3 regions of the Streptomyces sp. NPDC087901 genome follow, and region 2 is predicted to be linked to each of the others. Evidence: riboswitches for the same ligand, from Rfam matches in the RefSeq annotation. Region 2 holds a riboswitch; each other region holds the start of a gene.
What was found. Region 2 has a riboswitch for S-adenosylmethionine ahead of ACIOEW_RS04230 (aminotransferase class V-fold PLP-dependent enzyme). Riboswitches for the same ligand answer to the same signal wherever they lie in the genome.
Positions count from the first base shown of each region.

Region 1 (3,265 bases), on a different contig from region 2:
CCTGGGGGTGGATCAACGATGCCTATCGAGGTACGTACGGCGACAACTCGCTCCTCTACTTCAACAGTTACCGCGAGGCCGAGCCCGGCGATCCGCTGTACGACAAGGCGCGTACCGGGACCGACATCAAGAACGGTGGCGGGCTCCTCGATGACCTGAAGGCCGATGTCCGGGCCGGGACGCTGCCGAAGGTGTCCTGGATCGTTGCCCCGGAGGCGTACAGCGAGCATCCCAACTGGCCCGCGAATTACGGTGCCTGGTACATCTCGCAGGTCCTGGACGCACTGACCGCCGACCCCGAGGTCTGGGGCCGGACGGCCCTCTTCATCACCTACGACGAGAACGACGGCTTCTTCGATCACATCGTGCCGCCCTTCGTGCCGTCGGGGGCCTCGCAGGGCCTGTCCACCGTGGACACCTCCGCCGACTACTTCCCCGGCGACATCCGGTACGCAGCCGGTCCGTACGGGCTCGGCCAGCGGGTGCCCATGATGGTCGTTTCCCCTTGGAGCACCGGCGGGTTCGCGTGTTCCGAGGTCTTCGACCACACCTCCGTCATCCGGTTCATCGAGCAGCGCTTCGGTGTGCGCGAGCCCAACATCTCGCCCTGGCGGCGCGCCGTCTGCGGTGATCTCACCTCGGCCTTCGACTTCCGCCGTTCGGACACCTCGGACGTCTCGCTGCCGTCGACGGATGCCTATGAGCCTCCGGACCGCCTCCGGCACCCCGACTACGTCCCCGCGCCGCCCGCCACCGGCAGCGTGCCCAAGCAGGAGAAGGGGGCCCGGCCCACCCGGCCGCTGCGCTACGCGCCCTTCGTGGACGGTGCCGCCGATACGGCCACCGGCAAGTACCGCCTCACCTTCAGTGGCGGCGCCGCCGCAGGGGCGCAGTTCCTCGTGACTTCCGCGAACCGCACCGACGGGCCCTGGACCTACACCACCGAGGCCGGAAAGTCCCTCTCGGACAGCTGGAACACCGCCTACTCCAAGGGAGTGACCGACCTCACCGTCCACGGCCCCAACGGATTCCTGCGCACCTTCCGGGCGGCCGGGAAGGTGGCGGGGCCGGAGGTGACGACTCGTCATGATGCCGCCACCGGTGGGCTCGAACTGACCTTCGTCAATGGCGGTTCCGCGACTGTGCGTCTGACCGTTCGCAGTGCCGTCGGGTACGGGGGAGGGGTGCAGACCTTCGAGGTCCGTGCGGGCGCGACTGTGAAGCACGCGCTTGACCTGCGGGGAAGCAAGAGCTGGTACGACGTCACCGTCGTCTCCGATGTGGACGCCACGTTCCTGCGGCGCTTCGCCGGGCACGTCGAGACGGGCCGGCCCGGTTCGAGCGACCCGGGTCTCGTCACCGGGTGAGTGGTCCCCGGCCCGGCGGGTGGTTCGGGGGTGGGCGGCGCCCGTGGCCGGGCGCCCGGCGCTCCTGACCACCCGTCGGGCCGGGCGCCCCGCGCTCCTGGCCACCCGTCGGGCCCTGCCGAGTGCGTGGGTTAGAGTCTTGGACGGGTCATGAGTTCCAGTGCACAGCCCCGGCTTGCTGGACGGCACCCCGCTCCGCTGCGGGTGCTCCGGGTGACGACCTGCCCCGTACGCAGGGTACGGGGAACAGCGGACCGCGGTGCAGGGCACTCGGGGTCCTCACCCCGGAAGGCGAACCTCACCATGTTGCGTCATCTCACCCAGAACGACTCCGTGCGGAGCGACGACTGCACCCGCTACGCCGCGGGGCACCGTGTGCACTGGATCCATGCCAAGAAGTGCCGGCAGGAGCCGGGCCGGGCCGTCGAGATCCTGCTCACCTCCGGTGACGTCCGCGACGACGGATGGGTCGAACTGCGTCCCGCCTTCGACTACTCGGGTGAGCTCCCCGTGGTCTGGACGCACGCTCCACTCTCGCTGCGGGAAACGCTCGCCGGTCACCGCGGGCGTGTGTACTGGCTGGAGCGCTGGCATGCGCTGAAGCTCGTGGAGGGTGAAGGCGGCGGCGGACTCGGGGACGAGAGAGGTGCCGGGCTGGTCAATGTCGGGCTCCAGGGCGGGGCCCTCTGCGAGGTCGGCTCCGCCCGGTGCGGTACATCGTGATGCTTATCAATTGTGCCGAGATGTCGTCCTGTTGTTCTGTTCGAGGTGCGGAATTGATCGCCCTCGACCGTTCCGGCGTCACATAAAATCCTTATAGTGAACGTGCGTTGATCGCATGATCGTGACGCTTGCAGCTGTCGCCACAGGAGTCAGGACTCATGACGCGCCCTTCATCCACCGAGCCCGCGCCGTCCACTCCTCCACCGCCTCCCGGCTGTCCGGCTCACGCCGGGGCCGTGCCGCTCGGCGGGCCGGGCTTCCAGACCGAACCCCAGGCCGCCTACCGCGCCATGCGGCGTGATCACGGGCCTGTCGTCCCCGTGGAGCTGCCGGGCGGGTTCCCCGCCTGGCTGGTCATCGGGTACCGCGAACTCCATCAAGTCACCAGCGACGGCGCGCTGTTCCCGCGTGATGTCGGCCTCTGGAACCAATGGCCCCACATCCCCGACGACTGGCCCCTGTTGCCGATGGTGGGGCGTCCCCTGCCGTCCATCTACTTCAGCGCGGGGGAGGAGCACCAGCGGCACGCCCGCATGGTCGGGCCGGCCCTGGAAGGCGCGGACCCCCATCAGATCCGCAGCCACTGCGAGCAGTTGGCCGACCGGCTCATCGACGACGTGTGCAGCCGCGGTACGGCCGACCTTGTCGCTGACTTCTGCGATCCCCTTCCCGTCCTCGTCCTCGCCCGGCTGGTCGGGTTCCCCGACGCCGAAGGCGCCGACATCGCCCGGGTGCTGAAGGACCTTGCCGACGGCGGCCCGGACGCGCAGAGCGCCCATCTGCGGTTCGGGGAACACATGGCCAGGCTGGTGGCCGCGAAGCGGGCCGCGCCCGGGGACGACGTGACCTCGCGCATGCTCGCCTTTCCCGAGGCTTTCACCGACGAGGAGTACATGCTCGACCTGATGGCCATCACGGCCGCCGGGCACCTCACCACCGCCGACTGGATCAGCAACTCCCTTCGGCTGATGCTCACCGAGGACGAGTTCGCCGACTCCATGGCCCGCGGCCGGCGCAGCATCGGCGAGGCCATGAACGAGGTGCTCTGGGAGGACACGCCCACCCAGATCCTCGCCGGACGCTGGGCCGTACGGGACACCCAGCTCGGCGGACAGCGGATCAAGGCCGGGGACATGCTGCTGCTCGGGCTCGGTGCCGCCAATACCGACCCCCTG
Region 1 is NZ_JBIUUC010000002.1:591,191-594,455, forward strand. It holds gene ACIOEW_RS08090 (phosphocholine-specific phospholipase C) at 1-1,367, shown strand, start outside; SAM riboswitch class IV at 1,514-1,623, shown strand; gene ACIOEW_RS08095 (hypothetical protein) at 1,671-2,090, shown strand; gene ACIOEW_RS08100 (cytochrome P450) at 2,249-3,265, shown strand, end outside.
Region 1: another riboswitch for S-adenosylmethionine. It lies ahead of ACIOEW_RS08095 (hypothetical protein); the one in region 2 lies ahead of ACIOEW_RS04230 (aminotransferase class V-fold PLP-dependent enzyme).

Region 2 (3,265 bases):
CGCCCGGGTCACCAGTCTGTTCCCGTTCCTGCTGTTCCTGCCGCTGCGCTTCCCCGCGTGGATCGTGCTGGTCTTCTGGTTCGTCCTGCAGTGGCTGGCGGCCGAGGGCGCGGGCAGCGGGCCCGGCGTGGCCTACCTCGCCCATGTGGTCGGCTTCGCCACCGGCTTTCTCTACGCCTGGGGGCGCTTCCGGCGCGGGGCCGGAGCCTTGCGTCCGGATCAGGCGGGATAGAGGAGCGTGGTGCGGCGCGCGCAGCTGCAGGGCGGAGGAGGGAGTCACTGCGGAGCACGGGCGACCGACGACAACGCCGCTCACGTGCGTGCCGGGCCCCGCGGGCCCGGCATGATCCGGACGCAAGGCTCTAGAGTGAAGTCTCCAGCCACGGCCACCGAGGGAGAAAGCCAGCCGTGATCACCGCGATCGTACTCATCAAGACCAGCGTGGACCGGATTCCTGAGATCGCCGAGGCCATCGCCTCGCTGGACAGCGTCAGCGAGGTCTTCTCGGTCACCGGTACGTACGACCTGATCGCCATGGTCCGGGTGTCCAAGCACGACGACCTCGCCGATGTCATCCCCGGCCGGATCAGCAAGATCCCCGGTGTCGAGGGAACCGACACCCACGTGGCGTTCCGCACGTACTCGCAGCACGACCTGGAGGCGGCCTTCGCCATCGGTCTGGACGCTTAGGACTCTCAGCACTTTCGGCCGGGTACGGACAGCTGTCCGTACCCGGCCGAAAGTGCTGAGGGGGGTCTCGTCTCAGACCTGCGCGGCCGCGCCCCGGTCCGGGACGCAACGGCCGTCCTCGGTGCGGTACTTCCACTGGGCACCCTCGCTCACGAGTTCCCTGACCGCCTGCAGGAAGCGCTCGATGTGCTCGTCCGGTGTACCGGCGCCGAAGCTGACCCGGATCGCGTTGAGGGACTTCTGGCCCGGCTCCGCCTCCGGCGCGCCGCACTCCCCGACGTCCTGCGGGTCGCTGCCGAGCAGGGTGCGCACGAGGGGGTGGGCGCAGAACAGTCCGTCACGCACTCCGATGCCGTACTCGGCGGAGAGCGCCGCGGCGAAGTGCGAGCTGTTCCAGCCCTCCACCACGAAGGAGATGACGCCGACCCGCGGGGCGTCGTCGCCGAACAGCGAGAGCACCTTGACTTCGGGGACCTCGGCGAGTCCGGCGCGGACCGCGGAGACGAGCTGCTGCTCGCGGGCGACCAGGCTGTCGAACCCGGCCTCGGTGAGCGCCTTGCAGGCGGAGGCGATGGAGTAGACGCCGATGACGTTGGGCGAGCCGGCCTCGTGGCGGGCGGCGGTGGTGTGCCATTCGACGTCGACACCGCCGTCGGTGCGCCGGGCGACCTTGCGGGAGGCGCCGCCGCCGGCCAGGTAGGGCTCGGCGTCGCGCAGCCAGTCGGAGCGGCCGGCGAGGACCCCGGAGCCGAACGGTGCGTACAGCTTGTGCCCGGAGAAGGCGACCCAGTCGACGTCCAGCTCGGCGATGTCGACGGGGTGGTGCGGGGCCAGCTGGGCGGCGTCCAGCACGATCCGGGCGCCGTGGGCGTGCGCGGCGGCGGCGAGCTCCTTGACCGGCCACAGCTCGCCGGTGACGTTGGAGGCGCCGGTGACGCAGACCAGCGCGGGGCCGTAGGGGTCGCGGTCGGCGAGGGCCCGCTCCAGCGTCTCGACGGCCTCGTCCGGGGTGCGCGGGGCGTTCAGGTACGTCACGCGGGCGTCGCGCCAGGGCAGCAGCGAGGCGTGGTGCTCGGTCTCGAAGACGAACACCTGGCAGTCGGCGGGCAGAGCGGCGGCGAGCAGGTTGAGCGAGTCGGTGGTGGACCGGGTGAAGACCACCTGGTCGTCGGCGCGGCAGCCGAGGAACTCCGCGACCGTCTCGCGGCTGCTCTCGAAGAGGTCCGTGGAGAGCTGCGAGAGGTAGCCGGCACCGCGGTGGACGCTGCCGTAGTACGGCGCGTACGCGGCCACGTCGTCCCACACCCGCTGCAGGGCCGGAGCGCTGGCGGCGTAGTCCAGCGCGGCGTAGGTGACCTCTCCGCCGGTGACCAGCGGAACCGTCACATCCTTGCCCAGAACCGGCAGCGGCGCACAAATCGACTGGTCGGTGGCAGCGGTGAAGACAGACATGACGAACTCCCGTAACAGGCAGGCGAATTCCGCGTGCCTGCGGATACGCGGCAGCACGGAAGGAAGAAAGAGGGGTGTGCGGAAGAGGGCCGAAAAGCCCTATCGCATTCGCTTGCTCACAAGAGGCTCCCTGAGGACCAGGACCCCACGGGTGGACATCTGACGATGTCGAGGGGTCCGCGCTTGCCGCAGACCTCGCTGCCTGCGGCCTGGTCTTCACCCGGGGCACCCCGCCACGGACGGAGGGTTGCCGGACAGCGGGCCGGGGCCGTAGTCGCTGTCACTCATGACCTGCGCAGCATCTTGCCATACGTGCGAGAACGCGCAAGGCGCAGTCCATGATCTGGACTGCGCCCTGCCTCACACTCCGTACGCCGGCCCCTCAGGCGTTGCTGGCCACGACCCATCTCTCCAGCGCCCGGCCTGCCGCGCCCGAGTCGATGGACTCGGCGGCCTTCGCCATCCCCGCGGTGAGCTGCTCGGTGAGCGTGCCCTCCCCCGGGTCCAGCGCGACGAGCGCCGCCGCCGAGTTGAGCAGGACGGCGTCCCGTACGGGTCCCGTCTCCCCGGCGATCAGCCGGCGGGCCACATCGGCGTTGTACGAGGCGTCGGCGCCCCGCAGCGCCTCCACCGGCACCAGGTCGATGCCGACGTCGCGCGGGTCGAAGGCCTCCTCGCGCACCACGCCGCCCCTGGCGACCCAGACACGGGAGGTCGCGGTGGTGGTCAGCTCGTCCAGGCCGTCGTCGCCGCGGAAGACCAGGGCGGAGTTGCCGCGCTCGGCGAGGACGCCCGCGACGATGGGTGCCATCCGCAGGTCGGCGACGCCGATCGCCTGTGAGCGCACCTTGGCCGGGTTGGTGAGCGGCCCGAGGATGTTGAAGGTGGTCGGTGCGCCGAGCTCCGCCCGGGCCTTGGCCGCATACCTCAGGGCGGGGTGGAACTTCACGGCGAAACAGAACGTGATGCCCGCTTCCTCGGCCACCTCCACCACACGCTGCGGGGACAGCTCCAGATTGACGCCGAGCTTCCCCAGGACGTCGGAGGAACCGCTGGCCGACGACGAGGCGCGGTTGCCGTGCTTGACGACCTTGGCACCGGTCCCCGCCACGACGATCGCCGA
Region 2 is NZ_JBIUUC010000001.1:953,634-956,898, reverse strand. It holds gene ACIOEW_RS04240 (rhomboid family intramembrane serine protease) at 1-232, shown strand, start outside; gene ACIOEW_RS04235 (Lrp/AsnC ligand binding domain-containing protein) at 409-690, shown strand; gene ACIOEW_RS04230 (aminotransferase class V-fold PLP-dependent enzyme) at 763-2,142, opposite strand; SAM riboswitch class IV at 2,317-2,434, opposite strand; gene trpD (anthranilate phosphoribosyltransferase) at 2,525-3,265, opposite strand, start outside.

Region 3 (3,265 bases), on a different contig from region 2:
GGCCGTCGTCCATGAAGACGACCCGGTCGGCGACCTCACGGGCGAAGCCGATCTCGTGGGTGACGATGACGAGGGTGGTGCCGCTGCTCGCCAGGTCCTTGATGACCGCCAGCACCTCGCCGACCAGTTCCGGGTCGAGCGCGGACGTCGGCTCGTCGAAGAGAATGACGCCGGGCCGCAGGGCGAGGGCACGGGCGATGGCCACCCGCTGCTGCTGGCCGCCGGACAACTGCCGGGGGTACGCCCCGGCCCGGTCGGCGAGGCCCACCCGGGCCAGCAGGTCGCGGGCCCGCTCCCGGGCCGCGCCCTTGGCGAGCCTGCCCGTCGCCACCGGGGCGGCCGCCACGTTGTCCAATACGGTCAGATGCGGGAAGAGGTTGAAGTTCTGGAAGACGAAACCGATCCGGCTGCGCTGGGCCAGAATGACCCGCTCGCTGAGCTCCTTGAGCCGTTCACCCTGCCGGCGCACACCGATCATTTCGCCGTTCAGGCTGACATGGCCGATCTCCGGCTTCTCCAAGTGGTTGATCACCCTGAGGAGGGTGGACTTGCCCGAGCCCGACGGCCCGAGGATGACCGTGACCTCGCCTGGCCGCACGGTCAGCCCCACACCGTCCAGAACCCGTTGGCTGCCGTACCACTTGTACACGTCGTGCACCTCGACCGCGGCCGGGCGTATCTCCTGCGTGTCGGTGGTCATGTCGCCGTCTCCCTCCGGACCCGGGCCCTCAGTTCGCCGAGGCCGGTCCGTACCTTCCGCAGCGGGGTCGGCGGCAGGGTGCGCAGCGCGCCCCTTGAGTAGTGCCGCTCGACGTAGAACTGGATGACGGACACTGCGCTGGTGAGGATCAGGTACCAGACGGTGGCGACCAGCAGCAGGGGCACGATGTCGCCGGGGTAGGTGCTTCCCATGCTCTGTACGGAGCCGAACAGGTCGAGCAGGGAGACGTAGAAGACCAGCGAGGTGCCCTTGATCAGACCGATCAACTGGTTGACGTAGTTCGGGGTGATCGAGCGCAGCGCCTGCGGGAAGACGATCTTCGCGAACTGGTACCGCCTCGGGAGGCCGAGTGCGGCGGCCGCCTCGTGCTGCCCCTGGTCCACGGAGAGGATGCCGCCGCGCACCACCTCGGAGGCGTAGGCCGCCTCGTTGAGGCTCAGTCCGACGACCGCGACGGCCATGTCGGTGGCAAGGCGCGACTCGTCGAAGGTGAAGAAGGCCGGACCGAACGGCACCCCGACGCTCACCGTGCGGTAGAGCGCACTGAAGTTGTAGAGGAACAGCAGGACCACGATCAGCGGCACCGAGCGGAACAGCCAGGTGTAGAGCCAGCTGGCCGTGCGCAGCACCGGGTTCGGGGAGAGTCTCGCCAGGGCCAGCAGGACACCGCCGAGCAGGCCCAGCGCAGCGCTGTACACCGCCACTTCGAGGGTGATGACCAGCCCGTCGAGGATCGCCGGCCGCAGGAACCAGTACTGGAAACGGCCCCATTGGTAGAACGGGTTGGTCACCAGACCGTGAATGATCTGGGCGACGAGTACGAGCACGACGACCGTGACGATCCAACGGCCGGGACGTCTGAGCGGGAGGACCCGCTGCGCCGCCAGGGGCTCGGGCGCGACGGTCGGGCCGGGACGGGGGTTCGCCTCGGTGGGCGGCGCTGGTCCCGGGGACACAGCGACGCCGGAGAGTTCACTCATGGAGGGCTCCAGCGGATACGGACACCCCGGACCGCGGGAGGCCGCGGCACCGCACCCGTCGGGGACGGGTCCGCGGGACGCGGCACACAGCGCGGCACAGGGGCCGGGTGGGGAGAGGACACACCGCGACAGCGGTGGATGTCAGGGGATCGGAGGGCCGTCAGCCCTGACAGAGAGGGCGGGAAACGGCCGTACACAGCGCGCTGCTGACACGCAGCAGGTCGACGGAGCGGTCCGCGCACAGCAGGACGCAGCCGCGAGGCCGTCGAGCGGCCATCCCGTCAGCTGCGTTCATCCCGCTCACCGTCACCATTCCGCCCCGCGGGGCCTCACGCTTACCGAACGTCATCCGGTCCGGTCCTCACCTGGGGCACCCCACTGCGTGCGAGGGTTGCCGGCCGGCAAGCCAGGGCTCTTCGCCGGCACTCGTGACCGTTCTGCTCTGCGCCGGAGGTTAGGGCCGCACCGAAAAGGATGTCAACGCCGGTGACCACCAGTCGAGACGGCTTGTCCCGCCTTCTTGACGGCACCACCGGACGCACCGAAACTGGCGTGGACGGTCACGATTGTCAGCGCTGCACGTGCGGGATCTCCCGCTCGTGCGGTCATCGGCCCCGGCCCGCTGACAGGCAACCCTTCCACCGCGATGGGGTGCCCCGGGTGACGACCGGGTCCTGTTGGAGCAACAGGACAAGCGCGGTCTCGCGTCTCGCGAGCCCCGATGGCAGGACCGGTGGGAATTGCCCAGGAACGGCTTGACGAGGCGCCTGCACATCGATCTGTTGCGCGTCTCCAGCGCTTACTAGTCCGCGTCGGACCCGTCCCCGTCCGATCGGCCGGACTCCTTGTCCCGGCGCGCTCGAACCGGGATCGAACGGGTCCCCTCGGTCCGGACCGGTACGCAAGCGCAGTCGCTCCGCATCCGTCCGCCGGTGCCGGCATGGCGGCGGTGGCTTTGTCGTTCCCCCCAGGGATCCCCATAGGGAGAGTCATGCCCGAGACAGCATCGCGCGGTTCCAGTACAGGCAACTCGCCGCAGCGCGGCCCCGTTTCCTCCGCCTCCGCTTCACGCGCCGCGGGCCTGCGCCCGTCGTCGGGTGTTCCGTCCCCCCGCTTCGACAGCCGGATCGGTGTCGGCCTCGCCGGCGGCTTCTATCCGGCTCCGCACCGCTACGAACTGTTCCTGTCGGCGAGTTGTCCGCGCTCGCTGCGCATCTCCATCACGCTCGGCCTCCTCGGTCTGCGGGACTCGGTCGCCACCACGCTCCTGACCCACCCGGCCGGAACACCCGAGGCCTTCGCCTCGCTGCGCAGTGCGTACGAGGCGACGGTGCACCACTACGACGGACCGCTGACGGCTCCCGCTCTGTGCGACCGCTGGAGCGGCCGCATCGTCAGCAACCACACACCCGACATTCTCCGCGACCTGGCCGGTCTGCTGTCCGGGCACAACGAGGCCTGCCCCTCCGCGCTGCACCCGCCGGAGCTCGCTGCGGACATCGAAGCCCTGCGTGAACTGCTGGACCAGAAGGTCACTCCGTCCGCATCGCCCTCGGAGCGAACG
Region 3 is NZ_JBIUUC010000005.1:122,145-125,409, forward strand. It holds gene ACIOEW_RS17730 (amino acid ABC transporter ATP-binding protein) at 1-700, opposite strand, end outside; gene ACIOEW_RS17735 (amino acid ABC transporter permease) at 697-1,701, opposite strand; SAM riboswitch class IV at 2,028-2,135, opposite strand; SAM riboswitch class IV at 2,260-2,404, shown strand; gene ACIOEW_RS17740 (putative leader peptide) at 2,457-2,507, shown strand; gene ACIOEW_RS17745 (glutathione S-transferase C-terminal domain-containing protein) at 2,693-3,265, shown strand, end outside.
Region 3: another riboswitch for S-adenosylmethionine. It lies ahead of ACIOEW_RS17735 (amino acid ABC transporter permease); the one in region 2 lies ahead of ACIOEW_RS04230 (aminotransferase class V-fold PLP-dependent enzyme).